One region of the Neobacillus sp. DFD-2R genome, then DNA from elsewhere that is predicted to be linked to it. Evidence: riboswitches for the same ligand, from Rfam matches in the RefSeq annotation. Region 1 holds a riboswitch; the other holds the start of a gene.
The links. Region 1 has a riboswitch for cobalamin ahead of AC3ANV_RS25435 (ribonucleoside-diphosphate reductase subunit alpha). Riboswitches for the same ligand answer to the same signal wherever they lie in the genome.
Positions count from the first base shown of each region.

Region 2: it holds a riboswitch for cobalamin, as region 1 does, so the genes downstream of both, AC3ANV_RS17080 ((2Fe-2S) ferredoxin domain-containing protein) here and AC3ANV_RS25435 (ribonucleoside-diphosphate reductase subunit alpha) in region 1, are expected to answer to the same signal.

Region 1 is NZ_CM173228.1:5,067,592-5,075,357, forward strand. Features, by position in the region: gene AC3ANV_RS25425 (flavodoxin domain-containing protein) at 1-38, opposite strand, end outside; gene AC3ANV_RS25430 (ribonucleotide-diphosphate reductase subunit beta) at 41-1,090, opposite strand; gene AC3ANV_RS25435 (ribonucleoside-diphosphate reductase subunit alpha) at 1,112-3,397, opposite strand; cobalamin riboswitch at 3,540-3,739, opposite strand; gene AC3ANV_RS25440 (M20/M25/M40 family metallo-hydrolase) at 3,858-5,477, opposite strand; gene AC3ANV_RS25445 (UDP-glucose dehydrogenase family protein) at 5,693-7,036, shown strand; gene AC3ANV_RS25450 (phosphatase PAP2 family protein) at 7,050-7,583, shown strand; gene AC3ANV_RS25455 (glycosyltransferase family 4 protein) at 7,608-7,766, shown strand, end outside.
Region 2 is NZ_CM173228.1:3,394,622-3,402,387, reverse strand. Features, by position in the region: gene AC3ANV_RS17090 (flavin monoamine oxidase family protein) at 1-633, opposite strand, end outside; gene AC3ANV_RS17085 (hypothetical protein) at 1,355-1,555, opposite strand; cobalamin riboswitch at 1,751-1,948, shown strand; cobalamin riboswitch at 2,173-2,356, shown strand; gene AC3ANV_RS17080 ((2Fe-2S) ferredoxin domain-containing protein) at 2,484-2,867, shown strand; gene cobJ (precorrin-3B C(17)-methyltransferase) at 2,948-4,591, shown strand; gene AC3ANV_RS17070 (sirohydrochlorin chelatase) at 4,671-5,597, shown strand; gene cobK (precorrin-6A reductase) at 5,594-6,397, shown strand; gene AC3ANV_RS17060 (precorrin-8X methylmutase) at 6,410-7,057, shown strand; gene AC3ANV_RS17055 (cobalt-precorrin-5B (C(1))-methyltransferase) at 7,061-7,766, shown strand, end outside.

The DNA of each region.
Region 1 (7,766 bases):
TTCCCCGTTATCGATGAGTAGACGAGAGCAATTTTCATCGCTATAGCTCATCGAACCCATTTGACTGAGTTACCTTTGAATAAGTTCGCGATTTTTGCTCGAAGAAATCCGACTTGGTTCCGTTCAGCATTTCATCGCTAAACACATGAATCCATGGCATCGGGTTTTCCCGATCGACAGGGAACAAATTTTTCAAACCAAGCTGCCGAAAGCGTTTGTTGGCCAGATATTCTACATACCCATCGAATTCTTCCAAGTCAATTCCTTTAATATCTTTTAAAATAAAATGAGCCCACTCTTTTTCAAGATCCACCGCCTGACTAATCGTCCGATAGATATAGTCAATGTTTTCCTCTGTATTAAGCTCAGAGTTTTCTGTTAACAAAATCCGAATAAACTGGGCAATGAAGTACGCATGCTGCATCTCATCGCGCTGGATATAACTGATCATCGTGCTCGTCTTCAGCATTTTTTGCTGGCGGGCAAGATGATAGAAAAAGGCAAACCCGGCATAAAAATAAATCCCCTCAAGATTGATCGAATTCACTGCTAATTTAAATAGATTTAACGGTGTTGGATTCCTCCTGAAACCTTCATAGGCGTCTAAAATGAGTTGATTCCGTTTCCGGACGATCGGGTCATTTTTCGCTTGGTCGAATCGTTTCTTCTGTTCATCCAATGGTACGAGTGAACTCAAAATATACGAATAGGATTCATTGTGAACCGCTTCCTGTTGTGCAATGACCGCAAATATCGCCTTAAAGCTTGAATCCGTCACATAATCCATCACCTGAGTCATCGTTGGTGTTTGCAGACTATCAAGAGAGGCCAATTGGGTATTCAAGCGCAGGAAAACATCTTGCTCAACCGGACTAAGATACTCCCATTGCTTGAGATCATCCTGCATATTAATCTCCTGTGCCTTCCAAAAATTTGATAACAGTGTTTGATAAAGGTCATACATCTGTGGATAGGCAATATCATTCCAATTCAACAGCCCGGAGGATTCTCCGTTAATGACACCTGTTGATTTATTTGGGAATTCCGGGTTAAGAAGTTTTATTTTTACTAGCGTTGCGTTTTTATTCATAAAATGGTTCCTCCCTAAAATTTAGCTATGGCAAGCTTCGCATTCGTTAATTTCTTCTTGGGATGTGCTCCTGACATAGTAAGTCGTTTTCATCCCCTGTCTCCATGCTTCAAGATGAAGATTTAGCAATTCCTTTGCTTTAATCGTATGGCGGACATACAGGTTAAAACTGATCGACTGGTCAATATGGCGCTGCCGTGCCGCGTTTTGCCGAATGCTCCATTGCTGGTCCAGTTCATGGCGCGACCGTCGGTAATATGGGTACGTCACATGATCCAAATCAGGAGCAGTTACCTTAAACTTAAAGTTTTTCTTTTCCTCTGCATATTCCACCGAATAAATTGGATCAATTCCATCTGTTGAACCGCCAATCTTAGCCGTCGATGAGTTTGGGGCTATCGCCATTAGCCAACCGTTACGCATTCCGTGGTTCCCTACCTCTTCTTTCAAACTGATCCAACGGTTAGAAAGGTATTTTTTCCGCTCAAAATACACACCTGTTTCCCATTCCGACCCTTTGAAATGGAGATAAGAACCTTTTTCCTTAGCCAGTTCCATTGAAGCTCTGATGGTGTGATACGCAATTTCTTCATAAAGCTCATCTGCAAAGCTTACCGCTTCCTCAGACTCCCAGTGAATTTTTTGAAGCGCAAGAAGATGGTGCCAGCCATACGTTCCAAGTCCGATGGCCCGAAATTTTTTATTTGTTATTTGGGCCTGTCCCACAGAAATCGTATTTAAATCAATCACATTATCGAGCATTCTTACCTGAATCCGAATCACGCGTTCTAACACATTAGCAGGCACTGCTTTTGCCAGATTAATTGAAGAAAGATTACAAACGACGAAATTACCCGGTTTACGAACGATGACGATGTTTCCGTCGGCATCTTCATACTCCTTGATGATCGTCGTCGCCGACATATTTTGGGCAATTTCTGTACATAAATTACTGCAATAAACGGCCGTTCGACCTTCCGCTAACAAATGCTTATTCGGATTTTGCCGGTTTACTTCGTCCCGATAGAACATATAAGGCGTCCCTGTTTCTAACTGTGCCACCATGATTCGTGCCATAATATCCATCGCCCTGTAGGTCTTTCGCGGCAGAAGCGGGTTACGGACTGCTTCTTCGTATTTTTCTGTAAAATATAACTGTCCTTTTTCATCGTAAAAATCCTCTAAGCCAAGCGGATTGCCTTGGTCATCTTTCCAGCCCATGATCTGTTTTACCTGATGGGGGCAAAACGTGTGCCACTCGCCAATACTTCTTCCGTCAGCATCGACTTCCTGAAGCTTTTTCATAAAAAGATCGGGAATTGCGACACCTGTGAAAATATCGTGTGCTTTGCGGCGCTCGTCCCCATTATTGGTTTTTAAATCGAGGAAGCCGTTCATGATATCCTTGTGAAAAATATCGAGGTATACTGCGACGGCTCCTTGCCGCTGTCCAAGCTGGTCGACACTGACGGCTGTATCATTAATTAACCGTATCCAAGGGACAACTCCCGAAGAATTTCCTTTAAATTTTTTAATATCAGACCCAAGGGCGCGGACTTTTCCAAAATAAATGCCAATCCCCCCGCCATCCTTACTTAATCTGGCAATATCCCAATTATTTAAATATATGCCATCAAGTGAATCATCAACGGTATCAATAAAGCAGGACGATAACTGGCCAAAGCTTTTTCCTGCATTTGATAATGTTGGAGTGGCGACCGTCATATAAAGATTACTTAATGCCCAATAAGCTTCTTTTACAAGCTTGACGCGTTTTGACGGCTGTTCATTTTGCATCATTGTCATCGCTATGATCATAAATCGTTCTTGAGGAAGCTCATATAAATTCCCGTCATGGTCCTTTGCTAGATACCTATCGGCGAGTAAGAATAACCCGATGTAATTAAATAAGTAATCCCGCTCTTGGTTGATTTCTTTCCCAAGCAGGGTAATTTCTTCAGTGGTGTAGGAATCTTGTAGATTGGTTGAGTAGATCCCTTTTGCTGTTAAGGATTGAATCAGTTCATTGAAATCACCATAGTTTAAGGACCGGGAATAGCCTCTGTTTCCGGCAGCCTCGGTATATAACTCATTGAGATACAAACGGGCAGCGACAAACGTCCAGTCAGGCTGATCCATGGCAATTTGGTTTAATGCATACAATAATGCCTGTTGGTTAGGATCACTATCTGAATTCAGGGCTCTTATTTTTCGTATCAGCTCATCCGCATCGAGTTTAAATTGTTCCGTAGATTGATAGATAGCTTCTAAGACATCATATAGTTCTGATTGAATTTGGGTTTTCATGCAAAAATTCCTCCCTTTTTTAACAAAAAAAAAAAATCCGCCCAATAGAACTTGAGCGGATAAAACGATAACAGTATAAGGTATGGGAAAACCCATCAATTCCTTAATTGCCATCGTTCATCTTCCCAATCCCCGAAGAAGTGAAACATCTCAAGTTATGACAGGTCTCCTGACTTATGCATCATCCTACTCTGAGCCCTTCCCGTATAAGTACCTATTCTCATAAGCTTCCTTATATAGTGGTCTTGCTCATTTCGTCTGCATTTACAGTTGCGGGGGCAGTTCCGGGTTCTCACCGGATTCCCTTTTAAGCCTAATGGCATCCTAACTCAAGGCAAACACAATATATAGTTGTATTCTATTTGATTAAAAACAATATCTAGTACTATTAAATAGTAAAGTAACCATTATATTTTTTCAAGTATTTTTACCCCTAAAAAAACTGACTCGTTATACCGAATCAGTTTTTGACCGTCTTACCTATTATCATCTTAATCATTCCCTCAACCAAAGACGGGACTTCCTCAAAGGCACTTTTAATATGAAGGCGTTCGGTTCGCTTGTGGGCATCCTTGCCAAATGGCCCGACATTTAAAACAGGTGCCTTCAATTTTTTCATCGCATCGAACGGAATACTATAGCTTTCACCCCAAACAGGAGTATTCGCTTTGAATACCGTCCAGCCTTCTCCATCCTCTTGGTAATTCACATAGCTTAAGTCACAGATTCCATTGAAATAATGAATTTGTTGTATCGGCAAGCCAAATTCATGAAGGCCCTGCTGTTTTAAATAATCCACACATTGTGAAACAAGTTTATCATCAGATGAATTGACCGGCGGATAATATGGCGGTGCAAAAAGCAAGACGATTGATGGGGCAAGCTCTTGGCATTGAATCATGAGAGCATCGGCAAGCCGTAACGATTTTTCACGGTCATCCCATTCGTTGTTTGCCTGAATTGCTCTTTTGGTCCCTTCGATAAATTCTTTGCCCAACTTTTTTCTTGCGTACGCTAATAACTCATCATATTGCACTACTTTTACTTCGCCAACCGGTTTCACGGACTGCTCGTCACAGACCTTCTTATATTCCAGATTGCATTTCCGAACGGCATCTGCAGCGTTTTTTTCAAAAATCTCCATAATTTCCGCTGCGCTCCTCTTCATTAAAAACACATTATAAAGAGCAGCAGAACGGTATGGTGTTTGTGCAGAGTATCCTACTTTTAAATCTTTTTGCTGAAGGGTTACCGGGAGCGGGGTTGTCTCCCCTAACACCGTTTCTTGGAAACTTGAATTCCACTCCATTCTCCGGGTCAAAAAAGAAGCGATATAAGGTGCTGAGATTCCACTAAGCGGCTCGCCAACATGTGTTTCTTTCCCGTAAAAAAGGGCTGATGGCATAATCTTGCCGATTGTTCCCGAATATACATAAAATTTAAGGTCGCCGGGTTCTTGGGTAAATACAGGCTCCCCGTTCAAAAAGAGTTTGTACTTGAGACCGTATTTTTCCCTGGTTTCCACTAATTTCGTGACTGCCGCTCTCATTCCGGTGGAGTTAACCTCCTCATCAGGAACAGTCAGCAAAAGGAGATTCAGCGGCCACTGCTCTACTGCGGCTTTTTCGATTAAGCTCATATGCATGACGAGCCCCATCTTCATATCCATCGTGCCCCGGCCGAATAAATATTCACCGGATTTTAAATCCCGCTGAACATCTTCCGGTAACTCTTCGATTCTTCCATGAAGCAATTTTGTCAGTTCCTCCGGTTGATAAGCAAATGCCTCAAGATCACCATATTCTTCGGTATTTACCGTATCAAAATGACTGATGAGGACGATGGTTTCTTTCGCTTCGGGATGTTTATATAATGCGGTTAAAAATTTGCGGCCAAGATCGGCATCATGAAGCCCCAAGTAGTTAGGATTCTCCTGAAAAAATGCCAACTCCTGAAGCTTAGCTTGCAATCTAAAAGGAAATTCACGCTCCCCGTCTGTTAAGGTCATGCTTTTCCAGCTCACCACTTCGCACAATAACTCCCTAATAGCTTTCGGTGTTCCCCAATTTAGCTGAATCATTACAGTGACTCCCTTTTATTTGATGAATTGTTGGACATACACTTTAATAATATGTTTCCGAAATTCTATTAACAAGTTTTAAAAATTTTACTCTAAAAAACGAACTAAATAATCTGCCAAAATACAAACTCTTTACACTCTTTTAACACTGGGTTTAGAAAAGATTCTCATTTCTTTAATACAATGATAGTAACTAAATCTATTGGAGGGATTGGATGAAGATTACCGTTGCCGGAGCAGGATATGTAGGATTGGTCACTAGTGCTTGTTTAGCTGAAATAGGCCATCAAGTGACATGCATAGACATTCAAAAAGAGAAAATTGACATGCTTCAAAACGGACGCTCACCAATTTATGAGCCTGGGCTTGAATCTCTTTTGGAAAAAAATCTAGGTAATGGAAAGCTGCACTTTACAGTGAATCCTCTTCAAGCCTATTCAGATGCGGAAATCATTTTTATTGCAGTCGGAACACCCGAAAATGCGGATGGATCAGTTGATCTAAAATACATCCATGTGGTTTCACACACAATCGCTCATTATATCAAAAATGATGTGATTGTCAGTACAAAAAGCACGGTTCCAGTCGGTACGAACGATCTAATTGACGAAATCATTCACAGCCGCAAACCTCCAAATCTCCGAGTAGAAGTGGTAGCCAATCCGGAATTTCTCCGGGAAGGCTCTGCGGTCATTGATTTTTTTCAGGGAGACCGGATCGTGATTGGCACCGACAATCCTGAAGCTGCTTCCACTATGGAACAACTTTATCTTCCATTGAAAATCCCGATAATGAAAACGGATATCAAAAGTGCAGAAATGATTAAATATGCTTCCAATGCATTTTTAGCCACAAAGATTAGCTTTATTAATGAAATTGCCAACCTTTGTGAAAAAATTGGCGCTAATATTGAAGAAGTCGCCTATGGAATTGGTCAGGATAAACGGATTGGCCATCATTTTCTTAAAGCAGGGATAGGATATGGCGGCTCTTGTTTTCCTAAAGATACAAAAGCACTTGTACAGCTTGCCGGAAATTTGGAGCATCCATTTGAATTACTCGATGCGGTAATACAAGTGAACAGTCGACAACGTTCACATCTTGTTTTTAAAGCAAAGGAAACGATAGGTTCGTTAAAAGATAAAAAAGTGGCTCTGCTCGGTCTTGCATTCAAACCGGATACCGATGATGTTCGAGGGTCCGCCTCTTTAACGATTGTCAAAGAATTGCTCAATGAAGGCGCCCTGGTCAGGGCTTATGATCCAATTGCTATTCCAAATGCAGAAAGGCTCTTAGGGGACACAATTGAGTACGCTTACGATATTCGCTTTGCGCTTCAAGATGCCGATCTCGCGATTATTGCCACAGAGTGGGAACAAATCAAGCATGTCCCCTTGGAGGTATATCGGACTTTTATGAAAATCCCGATTGTGATCGATGGGCGCAATTGTTATCCACTCGAAAAGATTCAAAAGTATCCAATTACTTATATTTCAATAGGACGGCCTGCCGTTAATAAAGCTCGACATTATGATGAACTCCGAATGAATAATTTTTAAAGGGGAAGCGACTATGATAAGGATGATAAATGTATTTTATGGCTTCGAATGCCGATTATTGCAGAAGGTAAATCGCCATTTTGATAAAAAGCTGTTAAATCTTTTTTTCCGCTCAGTCACACACTTAGGAGGAGCAAGATTTACGATTGCTGTCACTTTCCTTCTCCTTTTCTTATCGCCAAGGGGTGCCATAAGATTGACTGTAATTTCCAGTGCCCTTGCTTTAACGGCCAGTCATATTCCTGTCCATTTTGTTAAGCAGCTTTTTCCAAGAAAAAGACCCTATTTAATACTGGAAAAAACGAAGTTCCCGGCAAATCCATTACAGGACCATTCATTTCCTTCGGGCCATACAACGGCGATTTTTTCCGTTGTGGTGCCATATGTTTTATTCATTCCGCAGCTTTCTTATGTCTTGATACCTTTAGGGCTTTTTGTTGGGTTATCCAGAATATACTTGGGTCTTCACTATCCTTCAGACGTAATCGCCGGCACAATTCTTGGAACATGTACCGGTATGCTATGCTTTTATATTTTATGTATTTGAAAAATAAAAGTTAGGAGGGAAGATATGAAAATAGCGATTTTCACTGATACCTTTTACCCGGATATCAACGGGGTGGCCCGCACTCTTAAACGTTTTAGCCATTATTTAGATGCGCAGAACATCTCCTTTAAAATTTTTGCACCGGATTCTTTTTCGAGCGATACTGAGTCCGGTCATATTCAC
Region 2 (7,766 bases), 1.7 Mb from region 1:
TAAACCCAGTAATACTTCAATGTATTCAATTGCACCGGGTGATAAACTCATCCCAACAGGATTGTACCTTAAAAAAAAACTCATTGGGTATCTATCAAATTCTTTTACGACGATGTTCCAATTCCGTCCGGGATTTTGATTGATAAAATCAGCAACTGGTTTAATGGCTAATGTGAGCAGCTCTAAAGCCGTTTTTCCCTTTTCATGAGGTGCTACGGGGTAGTTTAACATATCGGGATTACGTATATAAGTGGAGAGGTTCGTTTTAATACCGTTTGCATAAATGAGATCATTGGGTGTAGTGTTCAAAAATGCATTCGTACGCAAATGGAATTTTTTAATGTATTCTAATGCTAAGTAATGATTATTAGGAATACGCATGGCACCAACATCAAGGTACAGATCGTCCATAAAGGGGGCTCTTAATGTATAAATGCGGCCTCCTACTCTTTGGGTTGCTTCCAAAATGGTCACTTCGTGTCCTGCGTCCTTCAGCAGTGATGCGGCAACTAATCCCGACATACCTGCTCCGACAATGATAATTTTTTTTGGAATCTGCGATAATCCAAGTCCATTTCGAATCGTCGACAGCATTTGTTCTGTTGATAACTGTGGAAATCTATAAATGGACATGATTTTCTCCTCTCCGGTTACCACAATCACTTTGTGGTGTTACCCCTGTATAATGGATTAAGATAATTATCGGTTTATACTATTTGAAGCTTCCAGTAATTGGAGTTTCTTGATTTTCTGTTCAATTATTTTAAGATATAAGATTATTTAACGGGTTATTACATAAATAAAGATATTATCCCAAGTAGCGGGTATTTCTCAATTTAACCTTTTTTACAAGACCTTCTCACCATACAAAAAAAGGCGGTTTAGTACCGCCTTTTTGACGTCTTATTTTGTGAATTTTAACCTATTGTGAATAAGCTATATTAAGATACAAGTGCAATACATTCTATTAACAAGAGGGTGATGAATATGGCAAAAAAATCAAACAACAACAAAAAGCAAAACACTGCAGCCTCGAAGAATAACAAAAACAATAATTCGAAAACTGCTAACCAAAAGAATAAGAAAAAATAGACTGAATGATGGTCTCATTTTTAAAAGAAAGTCTATGTTAAAGCTCATTGTTGATTTAGCTCACTATGTTGATTGGAGCGGAAGGCGCGAGACTCCTGCGGGAAAAGCAGGTCAAGGGAGACCCCGCAGGCGCAAAGCACCGAGGAGGCTCCCGACCGCCCGCGGAAAGCGAGTGCCTGGAGCGGAAATCAACAGGCAAGTTTAACAGAGCCAAAAGAAAAGAAGAGTCGAATCTCTCCTTTTCTTTTTTTATTCACCATCATTACTTATACAGAAAAGCGTGAGTTTCAGAAAATGTTTTAATATCTAAGGTGGTATGTGATGTAACATTAAAATATAAATAAGCATACAAGACCGAAGCAATAGATAAATAGACGGATAGTAAGCCAAACCCACGTTTGTTTTTTCTTTTTTTAAATTTTTTATAGGTTTTTAATTTAACTATGTTATTTTTCTTGTTCATATTCCTTACCACCTCGTTTTTTTATACATACGAACTTATAAATAATTATAACTGAATATTTAGATTTTTTAAAATCATAAATTTATAGGCATTTGAAGCTAGCTGTCATAAAAGGGCCTCAAAAAATTCTTGATAAATTATTATTGTTAGATTAGTATTTAAATTAAAAGGTGTATTAAAAATTTAATCGGTTTTTGTTAACAAAATTGTTAAGATGCCCATGGGCTTAATAGGGAATCCGGTGAAAGACCGGAACTGCCCCCGCAACTGTAAGTGTGGACGAAATAGGCAAACCACTGTATCTGTATATCTTTAAACGATGTACGAATACGGGAAGGGTCTAAAGTAGGAAGATGCACAAGTCAGGAGACCTGTCTTAATTTTTAAAGTTTCGATTTCTTCGGGGGTTGAGAAGATGGAACGTTTGCGGCAAAAAGTAGGGCTTCTTTTACTTTTCATTACGCTAACGTTTTATCCGTTCAACTCTCGTTGAACGGATTTTTATTTTAGATTAAAATGTGTCATTCAATGGATATGCATTAAAAAGATTTTTAAGATTCTAAATGATTTTTTTAGAATATAACATGGTTAAGGAAATAAAGCTTGTCATTATAATTTAATATCGTTTAGGAAAAGGTGCGCATTAAAAAATTGCGCTTAAAAGGGAAGACGGTTAGAATCCGTCACGGTACCCGCCACTGTATTGGGGAGTTTCATTGCAAATGTCACTGAATTTTTTCGGGAAGACGCAATGAAACGATGAACCTTAGTCAGGAGACCTGCCTTGACCTAAATACTTCATTTAACCTACGGGACTATAGGTAGAAGTGCTAAAGCATGCAATCATAGCATTATTGTGTGTATTTACACTGCACCCCTATTTTGTAGGGGTGTTTTTTTTGCATAAACAGAATGGGAGAGTGTTTTTATGACTACTTGGAATTTAAAAGGGACGAAACACCATGTGTTAATTTGTAACGGAAGCAGCTGTATGAGAAAAGGAGGGGAAGAGGCGACGCAGGCAATTCGAAATGAGATCGCTAATCTGGATTTAGATTCAGTCATACATACAACAAGAACCCGATGTAATGGAAGATGTAAGGATGCTCCTGTCGCCATTGTTTATCCGGATGGAACCTGGTACAAGAACGTTACCCCTGATGTGGGATGTAATATTGTTCGACAACATCTAAAAGGCGGGTCTTTTCTACAAGATCATGTCATTTACAAATATGATCATGAAGGCTTTATCCCGCCGGAGAAAACTGAATGTATTGAAGGGGTTTCAAAGACTGTAACAAGGAGTGTTTAACATCGGGCTTTTTCGTATGTATGGTTAGCTAGATTAATAGGTTTCTTTGTAATTGGGTTTTGGAAAGGAGCAGCAAAATGATAAAAGGTAAACTGTTGGTTATCGGTTTTGGTCCGGGAGGATACAAACATATTACCGAAAGAGCTAGAGAAGCAATACAGGAAAGCGACCTGATCATTGGGTATAAAACATATGTTGATTTGGTTGAGGGATTAATCACTGGGAAGCAAATTATCAGCACGGGAATGACAGAAGAAGTGAGCCGGGCCCAAGAGGCTGTGAAGCAGGCCGAACTGGGTAAGAAGGTAGCAGTGATTTCAAGCGGTGATGCCGGTGTGTACGGAATGGCAGGCCTCGTTTACGAGGTTTTAATTGAAAAAGGGTGGAAAAAAGATTCAGGGGTGGAAGTCGAGGTTATACCGGGAATTTCCGCGATCAACTCCTGTGCAGCATTATTGGGAGCGCCGGTCATGCATGATGCATGTACGATTAGTTTAAGTGACCATTTAACACCGTGGAAATTAATCGAGAAAAGAATTGAAGCAGCAGCTCAGGCTGATTTTGTTATTGCTCTATACAATCCAAAAAGCGGGAGAAGAACAAGACAAATTCTGGAAGCGCAAAAAATACTGTTAAAATATCGGTCGCCCGAAACTCCTGTAGGATTAGTGAAAAGTGCGTACCGTGATAGCCAAAATGTAGTCATAACCAATTTACAAGACATGCTTGATCATGAAATTGGGATGTTAACGACCGTTTTAATTGGAAACTCTTCGACATTTTTCTATGATGACTTGATGATTACACCGCGCGGCTATCAACGGAAGTATACATTAAATCAGGATTTACAGCCATTAAAACCGCATCAGCGTTTACAAAAGGAAGCTGAACCATGGGCGTTGGAGCAAACATACGAATTAAAGCCAATGAAGAATAATGCAGTTGCGGCACCAGTGAACGCATCAGGAGCAGCAGAAAAGGAATCTCCGAGAGAACTGGCAGAGGAAGCATTACAACTAATTCTTGGTGAAAGTGAAGGATTCTCTCAAAATTTGATTGTTAACCAGCCTATTGAATCTATTTTTGAACTTGCGGTAAGTCCCGGTGTCGCGAATAAAAAATTTACACCAAAACAAATGGTTACTCTTTCGGAAATAGTAGGAGAAGAAGGAGCTATTGAATACACACAGGATCATTATATTAAACTGCAGATTTTAACCTCTAATCCAAGTGAAATAGTAAAAAAATTAGAAGATGCAAACTTTTTGATTTCTCCGATTGGAGATGTCTTAACGGTAAAAGCCTGCGATTTTTGTGATGGAGAGAAGAAGGATGCCATTTCCTATGCAGAGGAGCTGCAAGAAAGTCTTGGAGGAATGGAACTTCCTAAGGAATTAAAGCTGGGCGTTAATGGCTGCGGCATGGCCTGCTACGGAGCGGTAAAAGAAGATATTGGCATCGTGTACCGAAAAGGAGCGTTTGATTTATTTTTAGGGGCAAAGACAGCCGGAAGAAATGCACATCCGGGTCAAATCGTTGCTGAAGGAATTGCACCTGATCAAATTATCGGGGTTGTGGAGCAGATTGTCCTAGAATATAAAAAGAAGGCCTATCCTAATGAGCGCTTCTACAAATTCTTTAAACGTGTAAAGCAGGTTCAAGGATTTAAGTATCAAGATATTACACCGACTATAAAAATGGAAGAAGCGGTGTGCGGGGATTAAGTTTGCAGGGAAACAGGAGAATGATAAAGGCCAATCTATAAACAAGATTGGTGCTTAAAAACAAAGGGGAGGAATCATTTTGAAAGCAATTTTATTTGTTGGACATGGAAGTAAAGATCGGGAAGGTAATGATCAAGTCCGTCAATTTATAAAATCTATGAGCAGTAATTGGGACGATAACGTACTAGTTGAGACGTGTTTTTTAGAATTTGAAAGACCAACCGTAAATCAAGGAATTGATGTATGTGTTGAGAAGGGGGCCGATCATATTGTTGTTATTCCAATTATGCTCCTGCAAGCCGGACATTCAAAAATTCATATTCCCGGAGCCATCGATGAGGCAAAGAAAAAATATCCGCTTGTACAGTTTACCTATGGCAGACCGATTGGCGTTCATGAGGAAACGTTTGAAATCCTAAAAACGAGATTAGCAGAAATCGAGGAGAACATAGAGCATCCGGATCCCGATACTGCGGTCCTTCTGTTAGGGCGCGGCGGAAGCGATCCGGATGCTAATAGTGATTTATATAAGATTGCAAGATTACTTTGGGAAAAAACAAACTACCAAATAGTAGAACCTGCTTTTATGGGGGTAACCAATCCCCTTGTGAACGAAGGAATCGAGCGATGTTTAAAGCTCGGAGCAAAGAAGGTCATTATCTTACCTTATTTCTTGTTCACCGGAATTTTGATGAAACGGTTAGAAAAGATGATGGTTCAATTCCAAAATCAATTTACTAACATGGAATTTAAATTGGCCGGCTATTTTGGCTATCATCCTAAATTGCAATCGATTTTAAAAGAACGTGTGGAAGAAGCGTTTCGTGATGAGGTAAAGATGAATTGTGATACTTGTCAATATCGTCTGAATGTAATGGAACATGTTCATCATCACCACCACGATCATGATCATCACGACCATGACCATGACCATGACCATGACCATGACTACCATCATCATCATCATCATGAACACGAAGGGCAGAAGGTAGGGGATGGAAGATGATTTTAGTATTAGCCGGAACAAGCGATGCCCGGGCACTGGCTTTAGATATCAAGAAAGCCGGCTACAGTATTTTGGCTACCGTTGTAACGGAAAATGCCGCGGATGAAATGAAGCTGGCAGGTATTAATGTACGTGCAGGAAGATTAACGAATGAAGAAATGGTGAGTTTGATCGAAACAAAGGGAATTCAAGCGATTGTGGATGCGAGTCATCCATTTGCGGAAGAAGCATCTAAAAATGCGATAAGTGCTGCAAAAACAGCGAAGGTTCCCTATATTCGTTACGAGCGGGAGTCCCAATCCTTCCAATATGAAAAGATGATCGCGGCAGAAAGCTACGAGGAAGCAGCGGAGATTGCGGCAGCGAAAAAAGGGGTTGTGATGCTGACAACAGGCAGCAAAACACTTCAGGTATTTACCGAGAAATTAGTAGGGAACCCGGACATCCGGCTGATCGCTCGTATGCTGCCTCGCACCGATAATATGGAAAAATGCGAACAGCTTGGTTTTCCGCAAAAAAATATTGTCGCGATTCAAGGCCCTTTTACAAAGGAGTTCGACCAAGCTCTTTATAAGCAATACGGTGTGACATTAATGATCACAAAAGAGAGCGGTAAGGCCGGTTCTGTTGATGAAAAAGTTGAAGCAGCGAAGGAACTTGGCATTGAGATCATCATGATTGGACGTCCAAAAATAAATTATGGAACGGTATATTCAAATTTTAACGACGTGCTTCGTGAATTACATAATAATGTACCTTCCACATTTGACCATTTTGAAAAAGAACATATAGTTAAATAAGGAGTGAGGAAAATGGATTTTCGTACTGAGTTTAAACCGTTAACGGTTCAGCCCGAACAAATTGAAGGAAAAAGCTTTGAAATGATAAATGAAGAAATTGGTGAGCATTCCTATACGGATGAGCAATATCCCATTGTACAGCGGATCATTCATGCATCAGCTGACTTTGAATTGGGAAAAAGCGTACTCTTTCATCCTGATGCAGTCCAGGCAGGAATTCGTGCCATTCGCAGCGGAAAAAAAGTAGTAGCGGATGTACAAATGGTTCAGGTTGGCGCAAATAAGGCACGAATTGAAAAATACGGGGGAGAAATTAGCGTTTACATTTCGGATCCGGATGTGATGCAGGAGGCAAAACGATTAAATACAACCAGGGCCATCATCTCGATGAGAAAAGCGGTAAAGGAAGCGGACGGCGGTATTTTTGCTATTGGGAATGCCCCGACTGCGTTACTCGAACTCATCCGTCTGATTAAAGAAGGTGAGGCCAAACCGGGCCTTGTAATCGGCCTGCCGGTAGGTTTTGTTTCAGCGGCTGAATCAAAAGAAGAATTAGCCAAGCTCGATATTCCGTTTATCACAAATATTGGCAGAAAAGGCGGCAGTACCGTTACCGTTGCGGCATTAAATGCCATTTCCATTCTTGCAGACCGGGTGTAGGACATGCAGGAAGTACCAAAAGGAAAGCTGCGTGAAGGATATACGACAGGGGCCTGTGCTACGGCAACGACAAAGGCCGCGCTGACGGCGTTAATTACCGGTGAATCGCAAACAGAATCTACCATTTATTTACCAGTAAAAAGGTTTGCTACCTTTCATATCGAAAGCTGCGAGATTACGGAAGAGATGGCGATAGCAAGTACCATTAAAGACGCAGGAGACGATCCGGACGCGACCCACAGGGCATTGATTGTTTCAACGGTTTCCTGGTCGGATGAACCAGGGATTATCCTTGACGGGGGTGTCGGGGTTGGCCGCGTAACCAAGGAAGGATTGCCGGTGCCCGTCGGGGAAGCGGCAATCAACCCCGTGCCTCGCAGGATGATCCGCGAGACTGCAGAAGGGGTCTTAAAAGAATACCGGATCGAAAAAGGAATAAAGATCGTGATTTCGGTACCCGATGGGGAGGAAATAGCGAAAAAAACGCTAAACGGACGTTTAGGGATTATTGGGGGAATTTCGATCCTGGGTACCCGCGGGATCGTCGTTCCGTTTTCCACAGCTGCCTATAAGGCCAGTATTATTCAGGCCATCAGTGTGGCACGGGCAAGCGGGTGCGAGCATCTTGTCATTACCACTGGCGGACGAAGTGAAAAATGCGCGATGAAGCAATTTCCGGAGCTCTCTGAGGATGCGTTTGTGGAGATGG